4 regions of the Aminobacter sp. 01T433 genome follow, and region 1 is predicted to be linked to each of the others. Evidence: predicted binding sites of a transcription regulator. Region 1 holds the regulator's gene; each other region holds the start of a gene.

What was found. The regulator LexA, encoded in region 1, represses DNA repair genes until DNA is damaged. The targets are predictions, from matches to a motif close to TGTTCNNNNTGTGTTCNG.
Region 2: the regulator LexA is predicted to act here: its motif matches at 2,404-2,421, upstream of parE (DNA topoisomerase IV subunit B).
Region 3: the regulator LexA is predicted to act here: its motif matches at 1,686-1,703, upstream of recA (recombinase RecA).
Region 4: the regulator LexA is predicted to act here: its motif matches at 1,017-1,034, upstream of AC1DLV_RS01915 (DNA recombination protein RmuC).

What each region holds. Positions count from the first base shown of each region.
Region 1 covers NZ_JBFTPR010000012.1:150,211-153,882, forward strand. The annotation lists gene AC1DLV_RS20785 (ComEC/Rec2 family competence protein) at 1-1,269, shown strand, start outside; gene lexA (transcriptional repressor LexA) at 1,322-2,041, opposite strand; gene AC1DLV_RS20795 (molybdopterin molybdotransferase MoeA) at 2,150-3,355, opposite strand; gene moaC (cyclic pyranopterin monophosphate synthase MoaC) at 3,356-3,672, opposite strand, start outside.
Region 2 covers NZ_JBFTPR010000008.1:160,061-163,732, reverse strand. The annotation lists gene gcvP (aminomethyl-transferring glycine dehydrogenase) at 1-958, shown strand, start outside; partial or broken gene AC1DLV_RS16435 (GGDEF domain-containing protein) at 1,225-1,560, opposite strand; gene parE (DNA topoisomerase IV subunit B) at 2,493-3,672, shown strand, end outside.
Region 3 covers NZ_JBFTPR010000009.1:204,502-208,173, forward strand. The annotation lists gene alaS (alanine--tRNA ligase) at 1-225, opposite strand, end outside; gene recA (recombinase RecA) at 473-1,561, opposite strand; gene AC1DLV_RS17840 (carbohydrate kinase family protein) at 1,843-2,784, shown strand; gene AC1DLV_RS17845 (pseudouridine-5'-phosphate glycosidase) at 2,805-3,672, shown strand, end outside.
Region 4 covers NZ_JBFTPR010000001.1:377,494-381,165, reverse strand. The annotation lists gene AC1DLV_RS01930 (PIN domain-containing protein) at 1-85, opposite strand, end outside; gene AC1DLV_RS01925 (FitA-like ribbon-helix-helix domain-containing protein) at 82-369, opposite strand; gene def (peptide deformylase) at 434-964, opposite strand; gene AC1DLV_RS01915 (DNA recombination protein RmuC) at 1,068-2,333, shown strand; gene AC1DLV_RS01910 (GFA family protein) at 2,369-2,773, opposite strand; gene AC1DLV_RS01905 (cation diffusion facilitator family transporter) at 2,817-3,672, opposite strand, start outside.

The sequences.
Region 1 (3,672 bases):
GTGATGCTGACCGCCGTCCTGTTCGACCGTGCCGCACTCACCATGCGCAACCTGGCGATCTCGGCGATCGTCGTCATCCTGATCTCACCGCACGAGGTGGTTGGCCCGAGCTTCCAGATGTCATTTGCGGCTACGGCCGCGCTTGTTGGTGCTTATGCCTGGTGGTCGGACAGGCGGGAGGCGCAAGCACGACCACTTGTGCAGCGGTCATTGCCATCGAAGCTATGGCGCTGGCTTGCCACGGTTGCCATCGGTCTTGTCGCGACATCGCTGATCGCCGGCATTGCCACAAGTGTCTTCGGTGCCTGGCATTTCCAGCGCGTCTCGCCGCTCAGCCTCATTGCCAACCTGGCGGTCATGCCGATCGTCTCGGTGCTGGTGATGCCGTTTGCGGTCCTAGCCGGCATCTTCATGCCGCTTGGTCTCGAAGGGCTATTTCTCGATGTAATGGGCATCGGCCTGAAGGCCATGATCGCCCTTGCAAAGTGGTTCTCCGAGCGTTCGCCCATCGATGCGGTCGGTCTGGTGTCGACCCATGCCGTTGTCTTCGTGACCGCCGCACTGGTCATCGCATCGATCGCCACAACCTGGTTGCGGGTCGCCGCCATGCCATTTGCCGCTCTCGGCGTTCTGTCGCTGGTGGAAACCGAAACGCCTGTCGTCCTCGTCTCCGAAGATGGCCGCCTGGTGGGGGTGCCGATCGGAGACCAAAAGCTCGCGGTCAATCGCGCTCGACCAAACGAGTTCACAGTCGACAATTGGAAACGGACTTTAAAAACCGAGGCGTTTGTCGGCCCCATCCGTATCAACTCCGACGGTTCGACAAATCCGAAGGACTCGGGCAACTCCAGCGATCCAAGCAGCACCGACGAGCCTACTGAATTTGTCTGCAGCGATGGCCTTTGCCTGGTTCAGCATCCATCTGCGGGCTTGATCGCGCATGCTGAACACGCGGCCGCCGCCAGGCGCGTTTGCGCAAAGACTGATCTCATCGTTTTGAAAGACGCCACGACGAAGGACATCTGCCCAGGCTCAACCGTGGCAGTGCTCACCAGCCGCGAACTCGCCCGTCTGGGCAGCGCCGAGATATTCGTGAAGCCGGAATCGGGCAAGAAAAGTCGGCAACTAGAAATCCGCCACGCTGTATCAGAGCCATATCGCCCGTGGCACACGCAGCGCGAATTCTCTCGCGAGGCGAGGGGCCTGCCGCCCTATCAGCGCGCAGTCAAACGCCCGAAATCGCCGGAGACCGCAAAGCCGGCCAAATAGCCGGACCAAACTGAGCAACATCGAACAGGCCGAGACGCGCCGAATCGGCCGTTCAGGAATAGCGGCGGATCAACCCGACAAGCTTGCCCTGGACCTTGACCCTGTCTGGCCCGAAGATGCGGGTCTCGTAGGCCGGGTTGGCAGCCTCGAGAGCAATCGAGGCGCCCTTGCGGCGGAAGCGCTTGAGGGTCGCTTCCTCGTCGTCGACTAGTGCAACAATGATCTCGCCGGGGTTGGCGGTGGTCGAACTGCGAATGACGACTGTATCGCCGTCGAAGATGCCAGCCTCGATCATCGAGTCGCCCTTGACCTCGAGCGCGTAATGCTCGCCGCCCATGATCATATCCGGCGGCACTGCTATCGAATGGGTCTTGTGCTGGATGGCGTCGATCGGCACGCCGGCAGCGATACGTCCCATCACAGGAATGGTCACGGCCGCGCCAGCATCATCGTCATTGCCGGCGGACATGGAGCGCGACGGTTCAGGCCTGCGTCCAAGGCTGCCCTCAATGACGCTCGGCGAGAATTTCCGCGCCGCGTTGAGGCCTGGTGCGATGGAATCGGGCATGCGCAGCACTTCAAGCGCACGTGCCCGATTGGGCAGGCGTCGGATGAAGCCACGTTCTTCGAGTGCCGTGATCAGGCGATGGATGCCAGATTTGGAGGCGAGGTCGAGCGCTTCCTTCATTTCGTCGAAGGATGGCGGGATGCCTGTCTCCTTCAATCGCGAGTGGATGAACAGCAAAAGCTCATGTTGTTTGCGCGTCAGCATCGCCACCCCCGAGGAATCAGAAGAAAAACAAACCCAGAACAAAACACTATCTGTTCCAGTTGTGTTCTGCAACCGTTTATATCTGATGAAGGGAGGAGGCGGTTTCGTTCAGCGCAGCATCATCACGCGGCACGCACTGCCAGATTCGGCGGCTGGTGCGAAGGGTTCACGCATGATGGCGCAATTGGCGTCGGCGAGCGTGCGCAGCATCGACGAATCCTGGACCAGATATGGCGTAACTATGAGGCCGTCAGGCGTCTCGCGTGCAATGGCGCGAACGAAATCCTGGCGCAAATCGTTTGGTGCCATCGCCGTATCGAGCACGGCGTTGCGAATGTCGGGCGCATAGGGCCGCCCGCCAAGCTTCGCCAGCAAAGGCTTCAGGAAGATATGCGCGCAGATCAGGCTGGCGACCGGATTGCCGGGCAGGCCGACGCAACGTGTCTTGACAAGGCGGCCGAACATCAGCGGCTTGCCGGGACGCATGGCGATCTTCCAGAAATCGAGATCCATGCCGAGCCCGGTCAGAACGCCGTGGACCAGGTCGTGGTCTCCGACCGAGGCCCCGCCGAGCGTGACGATGACGTCGGCCTCGGCTTCGAGCGCCTGGGCGATGAGGGCTGAGATGGCATCCTTGCGGTCGGCTGCGATACCGAGGTCAAGCACGCGCGCGCCGACTGACCGGGCGATTGCTCCGACACCATAGGAGTTGGATGCGATGATCTGGTCAGGGCCAGGGTTGCTGCCGGGTGGGAGCAGTTCGTCGCCCGTGGCGATGATGGCGACCAGTGGCGCGCGAACCACTGCCATTGCAGGGTGGTTGGCGGCGGCGATCAGCGACAGGGCCGCAGGATCGAGCACGCGGCCGGCGTCGAGAATCAGATCGCCATGTTTGAAATCGAGACCCTTGGCGCGGATATTGCGTCCAAGAATCGCCGGTTCCAGCACGTCGATCTCGCCATTGCCGATATCGCTGACATTTTCCTGGATGACGACAGTGTCCGCGCCGCTGGGCACAGGTGCGCCGGTGAAAATGCGCACGCTCTCGCCTTGCGCCACAGCGCCTGTGAACTGCTTGCCGGCAGGAGCCTCGCCGATGACCTTCAGCCGTGCCGGCAGGGATGCGATGTCGGCGGCGCGGACAGCGTACCCATCCATGGCCGAGGCATCGAAAGGAGGCTGGGTGCGCAAGGCAAACAACGGGCTTGCCAGCACGCGTCCTGAAGCTTCACTGAGACCGACCGTCTCCCAGCCGCTGGGTTCAGCGCCGTCGAGCAGGCGTTCCAGCGCCTCGGTGACGGGCAGAAGCGCCATCTATTCGACCGCCTTGTAGTCGCCCGACTTGCCGCCGGTCTTTTCGACCAGCCTGATGCCGGAAATCACCATGCCCCGGTCGGCGGCCTTGGCCATGTCGTAGATGGTGAGACAGGCGACCGACGCGGCCGTCAGCGCCTCCATCTCGACGCCAGTCTTCCCGGTGACACGCGCAAGTGCCGTCACGCGAAGACCGGGCAGGGCCTCGTCCGGCTCGATCTCGACCGAAACCTTGGTCAGCAGGATCGGGTGGCAGAGCGGCACGAGTTCGTGCGTGCGCTTGGCGGCCATGATTCCGGCTATGCGGGCGGTGCCGA
Region 2 (3,672 bases), on a different contig from region 1:
GCATGCCGACAAGCTCGCGGCACTGATGTTCACCTACCCCTCGACGCATGGCGTGTTCGAGGAAGGCGCGCGCGACATCTGCGAGATCGTCCATGCGCATGGCGGTCAGGTCTATTTCGACGGTGCCAACCTGAACGCGATGGTCGCACTGTCACGGCCGGCCGACATCGGCGCCGACGTCTGCCACATGAACCTGCACAAGACCTTCTGCATTCCGCATGGCGGCGGCGGCCCCGGCATCGGCCCGATCGGCGTCAAGTCGCATCTTGCGCCGTTCCTGCCCGGCCACGTCGAAATCGGCAGCGCTCATGCGGTGTCGGCAGCTCCCTTCGGCAGCGCCTCGATCCTGCCGATCACCTGGATGTACATCCGGATGATGGGTGCCTCGGGCCTCAAGCAGGCGACGGAACAGGCGATCCTCAATGCCAACTACATCGTCAGCAAGCTTGAGGCGCACTATCCGGTGCTGTTCAAGGGCCGCAACGGGCGTGTCGCGCATGAGTGCATCCTCGACACCCGCGTGCTCAAGGAAACCGCTGGCATCTCGGTCGAAGACATCGCCAAGCGCCTCATCGACTACGGCTTCCACGCCCCGACGATGTCGTGGCCGGTTGCCGGCACGCTGATGGTCGAGCCGACCGAGTCCGAGCCCAAGCACGAGATCGACCGCTTCTGCGCGGCGATGATCGCGATCGCTGGCGAAGCGGCGAAGGTCGAAAAGGGCGAGTGGCCGAAGGATGACAATCCGCTGGTAAACGCTCCGCATACGGCGAAAGAGACGCTGGTTGGGGATTGGAAGCACCCCTACTCGCGCCTCGAAGCGGCCTATCCGGGCGGCGATCCCGACACTGTGGCAAAGTACTGGCCGCCAGTGTCGCGCATCGACAATGTCGCCGGCGACCGCAACCTGGTCTGCGCTTGCCCGCCGCTGAGCGAGTATCTCGGCGCCGCCGAGTAAGCTGCCTCGAAGTATACGAAACGGCCGGACACTTTGTCCGGCCGCTTCTTTTTGTGAGTTTCGGTCATACTGTCTTGGACGACGGCCCCGCCGAATGGAGCGCTAGGCTTAGGCGGACAGGAGTTCGGGGGCATGCGCCCCCGCAAGGCCTGACGAATTGGCTGTAGCGACGCGATTGCGGCCGGCGCGTTTGGCCTCGTAGAGTGCTGCGCGGCAGCGGCCAACACCTCCTCCAAGGTCGATCCTTGTTCCTGACCAAAGCCGATGCCGACACTGACGGTGCTGCGAAGCGGCCCGAGCCTGGTCGCAACGATCTCGGCAGCGAAATCAGCGCCGATCACACGCGGAAGCTCGTTGGCCTTGTCCTCGCCGATCCTCGACATGACGATGGCGAATTCCTCGCCGCCGAGGCGAAAGCCGTCCACGCCATTGTGTACATGCTCCCTGATCACCTCGGCAAAGCGCTGCAGCACCCTGTCGCCAACGGGATGACCAAAGACGTCGTTGGTGCGCTTGAAATGGTCCATGTCGAACATGGCTACCGCCATCGAAGGTCCAAACAGGGTGTTTCCGTACAGGGTACTCAAAGCCCGACGGTTCATCAGCCCGGTCAGTGGGTCAGTCATCGCCTCCGCCGTAAGCTTGTTGTGGGTGCGCAAATGGTGAAGTGAAATCGTCAAGGCACCGACGACCGTCATGCAGGCGACGGCGACGATCGTGTTCAACCGCTCGGCCCAGTTGTCAGGAGTCCCATCAAGCGTCCATTGCCCATTTGCAGCCGGGACCAGGGCACAAAGGGCAAACGAGACCGCACAGCTGCCCGCAAGCATCGTAACGGCGGCAAGAATGCGCCAGTCATGGGTTCTGGTGATCCAGAATGCGCCGGCGATCATGACAAGCAGAACCGCCACCGTGGAATACGCAATCACGAACCCCATGCCATCGAAACCGGCGGCCGTAACGACGGCGATCAAAAGCATCAGCGCCGTCACCGGCAATGCCACAACCTTGTAGCTGGTCTTGTCGAGATATTGGCCCGTAGAACAAAAGATCAGGAAGAAACCTGCCACAAGCGTTGCCAACACAAATTGGGCGAGCCACGGCTCTGCGGCGCGGCCATATTGCCAAAAGGCGATGACATGGGCGACGAGAAGTAGTATTCCGGCCGCCATCGTGAGAACGAAATTCGCCTGACGCGCGGTCAGCCAGATAGCAAGCATGGTTCCGCTCAGACAGGCGCCGGACAATGCCGTCGCGAGCAGAAGGGAACCGAAATCGAGCACGAGGCGCCCCCGCCATCTTGTTTAGTTGATCGGCTAGCAGTTATTAATCATTTTGCCGCCCAGCAACCGCCAAAGGCGAGATCATCGGTCACGGTGAACCGCCAATTTTGGATAGCGTTTACGAATGGTTGCGTTGCGCGGTCGCATCCGACAACGTGTCGCACGAACATATCAGGAACTTCTATTGCGATGCTGGCAAAACTGGCACACTTGGCAAACTGATTCGCAGCATCGGAAAAACCGTATTGAGCATGGACGATAGCAACGATCTTTTTGGCAGCCTCGACAAGCAGCCTCCCCGCCCCGTTTCCCGCCCGGCGGATCCGTTGGTGCAGGCTGCAGCAGCAGCCAAGCGCCCCGCACCGGCCGCCAAGGATGGCAGCGAAGGTTATGACGCCAGCCACATCGAGGTTCTGGAAGGGCTGGAGCCGGTGCGCCGCCGTCCAGGCATGTATATCGGTGGCACTGACGAAAAGGCGCTGCACCACCTCTTCGCCGAAGTCATCGACAATTCGATGGACGAGGCCGTCGCGGGCCATGCGACTTTCATCGAGGTCGATCTCGATGCCGAAGGCTTCTTGACCGTCACCGACAACGGCCGCGGCATGCCTGTCGACCCACATCCGAAATTCAAGGACAAGTCGGCGCTCGAAGTCATCATGACGATGCTGCACGCCGGTGGCAAATTCGATTCCAAGGTCTACGAAACGTCAGGCGGCCTGCATGGCGTCGGCGTGTCGGTGGTCAACGCCTTGTCCGACCAGCTTGAAGTCGAGGTCGCGCGCGGCCGCCAGCTCTATCGCCAGCGCTTCTCGCGCGGCGTGCCGCAAGGCGGGCTGGAGAACCTCGGCGACGTGCACAACCGGCGCGGCACAAAGGTGCGGTTTCACCCGGATCCTGATATTTTCAAGGGGGCGCATTTCGAACCGGCCCGCGTCTACAAGATGGCGCGCTCCAAGGCCTATCTATTCGGCGGCGTCGAAATCCGCTGGAGCTGCGATCCTGCGCTACTGAAGGAAAAGGACGAGACGCCGGCCAAGGCGGTGTTCCACTTCCCCGGTGGTCTCAGCGACTATCTCAAGGCCTCGCTCGGCGACGAGATGCAGGTCACCCGCGAGATTTTCTCGGGCAAGACCGAGAAGCAGGGCGGCCACGGCGCGATGGAATGGGCCGTCACCTGGTATGGCGGCGACGGCTTCATCAACTCCTATTGCAACACCATTCCGACCGGCGACGGCGGCACCCACGAAATGGGTTTCCGCAACGTGCTGACGCGTGGCCTGCGCGCCTATGCCGACCTCGTCGGCAACAAGCGCGCCTCGATCATGACCAGCGAAGACGTGATGATCTCGGCAGCTGGCATGCTGTCGGTGTTCATCCGCGAACCAGAATTCGTCGGCCAGACCAAGGACAAGCTGGCGACCGTCGAAG
Region 3 (3,672 bases), on a different contig from region 1:
GTTGTGCTTGCCGCCGGCACGCACGCTCTTCTGGGCGGTCGCGGCGCGCGAATAGGAACGTTTTTCAAGACCGGTGAAGACGTTCTTGAACTGCACCATGCCGGCATTGGTGAACATCAAGGTCGGGTCGTTGCGCGGCACGAGCGGACTGGAGGCCACCACCTCGTGCCCGTTCTTCTTGAAGTAGTCGAGAAATGTCGACCGGATCTCGTTCACGCCACTCATATCGCTGCCTTTGATCGCCGCCCTGAACAGATGCACCCCGCCCTTTTCAGACGGAAATTGGAACTGCCTTTTAGCCGTCCACTTTATCCCTGTCCAGAAACACCGGATCGCCAAAAAATCCGCAATTCCGCCGCCCAGATCAGCAAACCACCTTCACAAACGCAAACCGCCGGCACGATGGCCGGCGGTTGCTCAGATCGTCTGTCTTGAAGCAGGTCAGCGCCTGGCCGACCGGCCGCCAGCGCGCTTACATCGCGCCGGCTTCGTCGTCGCTATCGTCCTCACGCGAACCGTTCTCAAGGAACTTTTCGGCGATCAGACCGGCATTCTGCCTGAGCAGTTGTTCGATTTCGCGCGCCGCTTCGGGATTGTTGCGCAAGAACAGCTTGGCGTTCTCGCGGCCTTGGCCGAGACGCTGCGAATTGTAGGAGAACCAGGCACCCGACTTCTCGACCACGCCAGCCTTGACACCGAGATCGACGAGCTCGCCGGTCTTGGAAACGCCTTCGCCATACATGATGTCGAACTCGACCTGCTTGAAGGGCGGAGCCAGCTTGTTCTTGACCACCTTGACGCGGGTCTGGTTGCCGACGACCTCGTCGCGATCCTTGACCGAGCCAATGCGGCGGATGTCGAGACGGACCGAAGCATAGAACTTGAGCGCGTTGCCGCCCGTCGTCGTCTCGGGCGAACCATACATGACGCCGATCTTCATGCGGATCTGGTTGATGAAGATGACCATGGTGTTGGAGCGCGAGATCGATGCGGTCAGCTTGCGCAGCGCCTGGCTCATCAAACGAGCCTGCAGGCCAGGCAGCGACTCGCCCATCTCGCCTTCGATTTCGGCACGCGGCGTCAAAGCCGCCACCGAGTCGACGACCAGAACGTCGATTGCGCCGGAGCGCACCAGAGTGTCGCAGATTTCCAGCGCCTGCTCACCGGTGTCAGGCTGCGAGATCAGCAGATTTTCCAGGTCGACGCCAAGCTTGCGGGCATAGACCGGATCGAGCGCGTGTTCGGCATCAACGAAAGCGCAGATGCCGCCCTTCTTCTGAGCTTCGGCAATCGTGTGAAGAGCAAGCGTCGTCTTGCCCGAGCTTTCCGGCCCATAGATTTCAACGATACGCCCGCGCGGCAGGCCGCCGACGCCGAGCGCGATGTCGAGACCGAGCGAACCGGTGGAGACGGTCGCGATCTCGACAACCTGCTCATTGGCGCCGAGGCGCATGATCGAGCCCTTGCCGAAGGCGCGTTCGATCTGCGACAGCGCCGCGTCCAGAGCCTTAGATTTGTCCACCGAATTTTCCTCTACAAGCCGCAATGAATTTTGAGCCATGATACATCACCCCGTGGTCATCAATGAAGGCCGGTCTATCCGATGCCGATATAAATTTGTACCGGTTTTGTTCACATTTGGCAAGAGCATTCAAACTATTGATATTGAACAGTATTTCATGTGATGTTCTTTTTTTGTTTCAACGCCGCACGTGATCCGATGTCGCATGGAGGTCGCGACTTCCCTTGCGGTGCCTTGCCAAATGGCGATTCGGCAGCGGTTGCCGCCTTTCGCCCGGAACACTAAGTTTGCCGCCTCAAACGCCAACGGACAGCCTCAGCATGAAGTCACCCAGAATCCTCGCCGTCGGCGGCGCCCATGTCGACCGGCGCGGGCGCATGACCGCTCCGTTCGTTCCGGGCGCCTCGATCCCAGGCGCCATGAGCGAGGAGGTCGGCGGCGGGGCGTTCAATGCGCTGCGCGGCGCTGTTCGGCGAGGTGCCGTGGGTTCGCTGATGTCGGTGCGTGGCGGCGATGCGGCCGGTGAAGCGGTTGCCGCTGAAATCCTGGCCAACGGCATCGCCGACCTGTCGGCGGTGTTCCTCGACCGCGCGACCCCAAGCTATACCGCATTGCTCGACCGCGACGGCGACGTGGTGGCCGCCCTTGCCGACATGGGGCTCTACGAACTCGCCTTCCCCAAGCAGATGCGCCGCGCCAAGCTGCGCGAGGCGATCAGCGCGGTCGATGCGGTGCTTTGCGATGCCAACCTGCCCGAGGCAGCCCTTTGGCGCCTGGCGGAGGTTGTGGGTACGACCCCGCTGTTTGCCATCGCCATTTCGCCGGCAAAGGCTGTGCGGCTGAGGCCGATCCTCGACGGGCTGTCGTGCCTGTTCATGAACCGTCGCGAGGCGGCCGTTCTCGCCGGCACCGATACGGATGCCGATCCGGCCGAGATCGCACGCGGGCTCATGGCAGCGGGGTTGCGGCGTGGCGTCGTGACCGCAGGCGGCAGCTCGGTCTTTGCCTATGACACGCAAGGGCTTTTGGTCGTTTCGCCCCCCGCACCTCGGCGGGTGGTCGACGTCACCGGCGCGGGCGATGCACTGGCGGGTGCGACAACAGTGGCGCTGCTGCGTGGCCTGCCACTTGATGATGCACTCAGGCATGGCATTGCCGCAGCTGTATTGGCCATAGAGAGCGCTTCGGCTGTGCCCGAACTCGACCAAACAGCCTTCGACGCGGTGCTGGCCCTTGTGCCGCAAGCCTCGGAAATGGCATGACGCGGCCCAAGGAGATCAACATGACGCCAGAGACCGCCCGCCCCTTCATCGACATCCACGCCCCTGTTGCCGCAGCACTCGCGGCAGGCAAGCCGGTCGTCGCGCTCGAAAGCACCATCATCACGCATGGCATGCCTTATCCCGACAACAGCGCGATGGCGGCCAATGTCGAAAAGATCATCGCCGACGGCGGTGCGGTGCCGGCGACCATTGCCGTCATCAACGGCCGCATCAAGATCGGCCTGTCCGACGGCGAGCGCGAGTCGCTGGCCATGACCGGCGGGGCCATGAAGCTGTCGCGCGCCGACATGGCCTTTGCCGTTGCCGAAGGCCGCACCGGCGGCACAACTGTCGCCGCAACGATGATTGCGGCTCATCTCGTCGGCATCAAGGTTTTTGCAACTGGCGGCATCGGCGGCGTGCACAAGGGAGCTGAAAAGAGCTTCGACATCTCGGCCGACCTGGATGAGCTGGCGCGCACGCCCGTCATCGTGGTTTCGGCCGGCGCCAAGGCTATTCTCGACATCGAAAAGACGCTGGAGGTGCTGGAAACGCGCGGCGTTCCGGTTGTGGCCTACGGCTCCGACATCGTGCCGGCCTTCTGGTCGCGCAAGTCGCCCTACGCGGCACCGCTCAGGCTAGATGCGGCGGAAAAGATCGCCCGTCTCTATGAGACGCGCGCGGCTCTGGGGCTCGATGGCGGCATGCTGGTTGCGAACCCGGTGCCTGAAAGCGACGAGATCCCGACCGAAAAGATGGCCGGCTATATCGAGGCAGCACAGAAGGCAGCCGAAGCCCAGAACATCTCAGGCAAGGCGGTGACGCCGTTCCTGCTGGCCAAGATCCTGGAACTGACCAACGGCGCGAGCCTCAAGACCAATATCGCTC
Region 4 (3,672 bases), on a different contig from region 1:
CCTGCCGTGCCAACCAGGCAACAGCATTGGCGTTCGGACGCTGCAGGCGTACCTCCGAAATCACATTCGTATCAAGGACGATCATTCAAGGTCGGGGACTGGTCGCCCCATGTCCTTGCGCATCTCTTCCACGGCTTGCATGAAGTCTTCGTGGTCCTCATCCGACATCAGCGCATTGTGTTCCTGAAAGATGCTTCTCAGCATCTCGTAGGCATTGCGGGTGTCCGCCGGCGCCTCTTTCTCTTCCGCCAAGCTCTGCGCCAGCCGCAACGTCGCCTCGTCAGACAGGCTACGCCCGCCTTGGCGCGCCTTGTCGGCCAAGCTTTCCTTGACGGATTCCGGAATATTCCTGATCAGCAGGTCGCCCATATGCGCCTCCATCGGTTGATATCAATGATATCAGACCGTGACGATACCGGCAAACGGGCAGAAACTACCCCACCATGCGGCTCGGCGGACGGTCCTTGGCGAGCTTCTTGAACTTCTTCATCACCATGTCGCGCTTGAGCTTGGAGATGTAGTCGATGAACAAAACGCCGTTCAGATGGTCGATCTCGTGCTGCAGGCAGGTGGCGAGCAGGCCGTCGGCGTCGACTTCCTGGGGCTTGCCATGCTCGTCGAGATACTTGACCCGCACCGTCGCCGGGCGCTCGACCTCGGCGTAATAATCGGGGATCGACAGGCAGCCCTCTTCGTAGACCGAGCGGTCATCGCCGCTGGTAACGATCTCGGGATTGATGACGATGCGCGGTGCTGGCTCCTCGCCTTCCTTGGCAAGGTCGATCACCAGCATCCGGATCGGCTCTCCGACCTGGATCGCGGCGAGGCCAATGCCCGGCGCGTCATACATGGTGTCGAGCATGTCGCGCGCGAAGTTGCGCACGCCGTCGTCGATGCGTTCGATCGGCTTGGATTGTTCACGCAGGAGCGGATCGGGAAGGAGGATGAGCTGCTTGATCGTCATGCGCTTCAACTAAGATGTCGGAATAAAACCGTCAACTGGTCTGAAATGATGATGTTCCTGTTTTGATCTGCCCAAGCGAGGCGAATCGGCTATGGTGCCGGCGATGAACGAGCTTTCCAGCATTCTGTCCGCCCCGATCGCCCAGCTTGGCGCGACCATCATCACCCTCGGCCAGGCGCTCGGCTTTGGCGCGTTGTTGTTCGTTGTCCTGCTCGCCGTGCTGATGATCGCCCTGTGGCGCTCAGCCAAGGCACGCGCGGTAGCCGCGGCAGAGGCCGCCGACCATGCCCGCGACGCCGAGGCCCGTATGGCCGGCATCCTGCGGGCGCAGGCCGAGATGCAGGGACGTCTCGGCACGGTCGCCGATATCTTCGGCGCGCGCCAGGCGGAACTCACGCAATCGCTCGGCCAACGCCTCGACGCCATGACCGGCCGCATCGGCCAGACCATGGTCGAGCAGACCAAGTCGACGCATGACAGCCTGGCCAAGCTGCAGGAGCGGCTGGCCGTCATCGACACAGCCCAGGGCAACATCCAGTCGCTCGCCGGCCAGGTCGTGCAGTTGCAGGCGATCTTGTCCAACAAGCAGACGCGCGGCGCTTTCGGCCAGTCACGCATGGAAACGATCGTCGCCGACGGCTTGCCGCTTGGCGCTTACGAATTCCAGGCGACGCTGTCGAACAACAACCGGCCGGACTGCCTGGTCAAGATGCCGAACGGCGCGCCGTCGCTGGTGATCGACGCCAAATTCCCGCTCGAGGCATGGAACGCCATCCGCTCGGCAGCCGACGTCGAGGGCGCGGCGGAAGCACAGAAATATGCAGCCCAGGCATTCCGGCGCGACCTTGAGGTGCACATCAAGGCGATCTCGGAAAAATACCTGATCGCGGGCGAGACGCAGGACACCGCCTTCATGTTCGTGCCGTCGGAGTCGATCTTCGCCGAGATCCACGAGAATTTCGAATCGCTGGTGCACCGCGCCCACCGCGCCCGCATCGTCATCGTTTCGCCTTCGCTGTTGATGCTGTCGATCCAGGTCATTCAGGCGATCCTCAAGGATGCCCGCATGCGTGAGCAGGCCCACCTGATCCAGGGCGAAGTGATTCGCCTGATGGAAGACGTGGGCCGCCTCGACGAGCGCGTGCGCAAGCTTCAGACCCATTTCAGCCAGGCCAGCAAGGACATCGACGATATTTTGGTGTCGTCGTCCAAGGTCGCCAAGCGCGGCGAAAAGATCGAGGCGCTTGAGTTCGTCGCCTCGCATCCCAGCGCGGCGGAGGAGGCCGCGAAACCGCAAGCACCGAATGCCCGCACCGCTGATTCCAAGACCGGCCAGCTCAGGCTACGTGTTGTCGACGAGCGCGATTAGCAGAAGCCTGGCTGGGTTCCGGTCGGCCAGCTGGCTTATGAAGCCTTCTCGGCGGTCTCCATGCCCTCGAACTCTGGCAGCCAATGCAGGGCTGAGCGATGCCAAACCTGCCGACGCGGAACGAGCTGTTCACGCTGGTCGGATGTTCCGACCCTGAGACCGTAGACCTTGGGTCCATCGCCGACTGAGGTTGCAAACAAATGTGTGCCACATTCGCCGCAGAACCCTTGTGCGCGCTTGTTGCCGCTGTCGCCTGTCTTCACATAGATCTTGGGCGTGCCCAAGAATGCGATGTTTGCTTCGGGCACCTGCACCGTGACGCGAAACGCGGTTCCGGTCAGCTTCTGGCAGTCGGTGCAATGACAGATTGCCGTCTTTTCCGGATCTACGTCAGCCTTGTAGGTGATGGCGCCGCAATGGCATCCGCCTTCGATCTTCACTGGAAGTCCTCCATTTCACAAAGTTGATGATTCCAGTGGCATCCTAATCCTTTTCGGGTTTTGCCGTCTCGGGCGACCGGTCCACGATCCGCTCCCTCCGTTCCCGCCAAAGCCGCGACGTCTGCGGCTTGACGAAGACCGCTGTCACCTCGGGAACCTCCGCCTTGAGCTTCGCCTCCAGCCGCTCGACGCATGTCTCGATGTCGGCAGCCGAGATGTGATCGACGAAATCGAGGCTCAGGCCGGCGACGATCTGCTCGGGGCCCATATGCACGGTCAGCACGCCATTGGCCTTTTCCACCGCTGGATCGGCCTGTGCGATCGCCAGGATCGACGATTGCACGTCAGGCAAAGCCGGCTCGCCCATCAAGAGCCCCTTGCTCTCGCGGGCCAGGAATACGGCCGTTGCGCCCAAAATCAGGCTGATGCCGATGGAAGCGGCGCCATCGAGCCATGGCTGCTCGAAATACTGCGCGGCGGAAATGCCGACGAGCGCGATCATCAGGCCAAGCAGCGCGGCACTGTCTTCGAACAGGACGGTATAGACGCTTGGGTCCTTGCTGCGGCGAACCGCCTGGATGTAGCCGAGATTGCCCTTGGAGCGTCGGAATTCCTTGAGCGCCACCAGCCACGAACCACCCTCGAACACCATGCACAGACCAAGCACGATGTAGTTGATGAGCGGGTTTTCGATCGGCTCGGGGTCAAGAATGTGGATGATGCCTTCATAGAAGGCGACGCCGGCACCAAGCGCGAAGACCAGGAGCGCGACGATGAAACTCCAGAAATAGAGTTCGCGGCCATAGCCAAATGGATGCAGGCGGTCAGGCGGCTGGGCCGCACGATTGAGCCCGTAGAGCAGCAACAGTCCGTTGCCAGTGTCGACCAGCGAATGCACG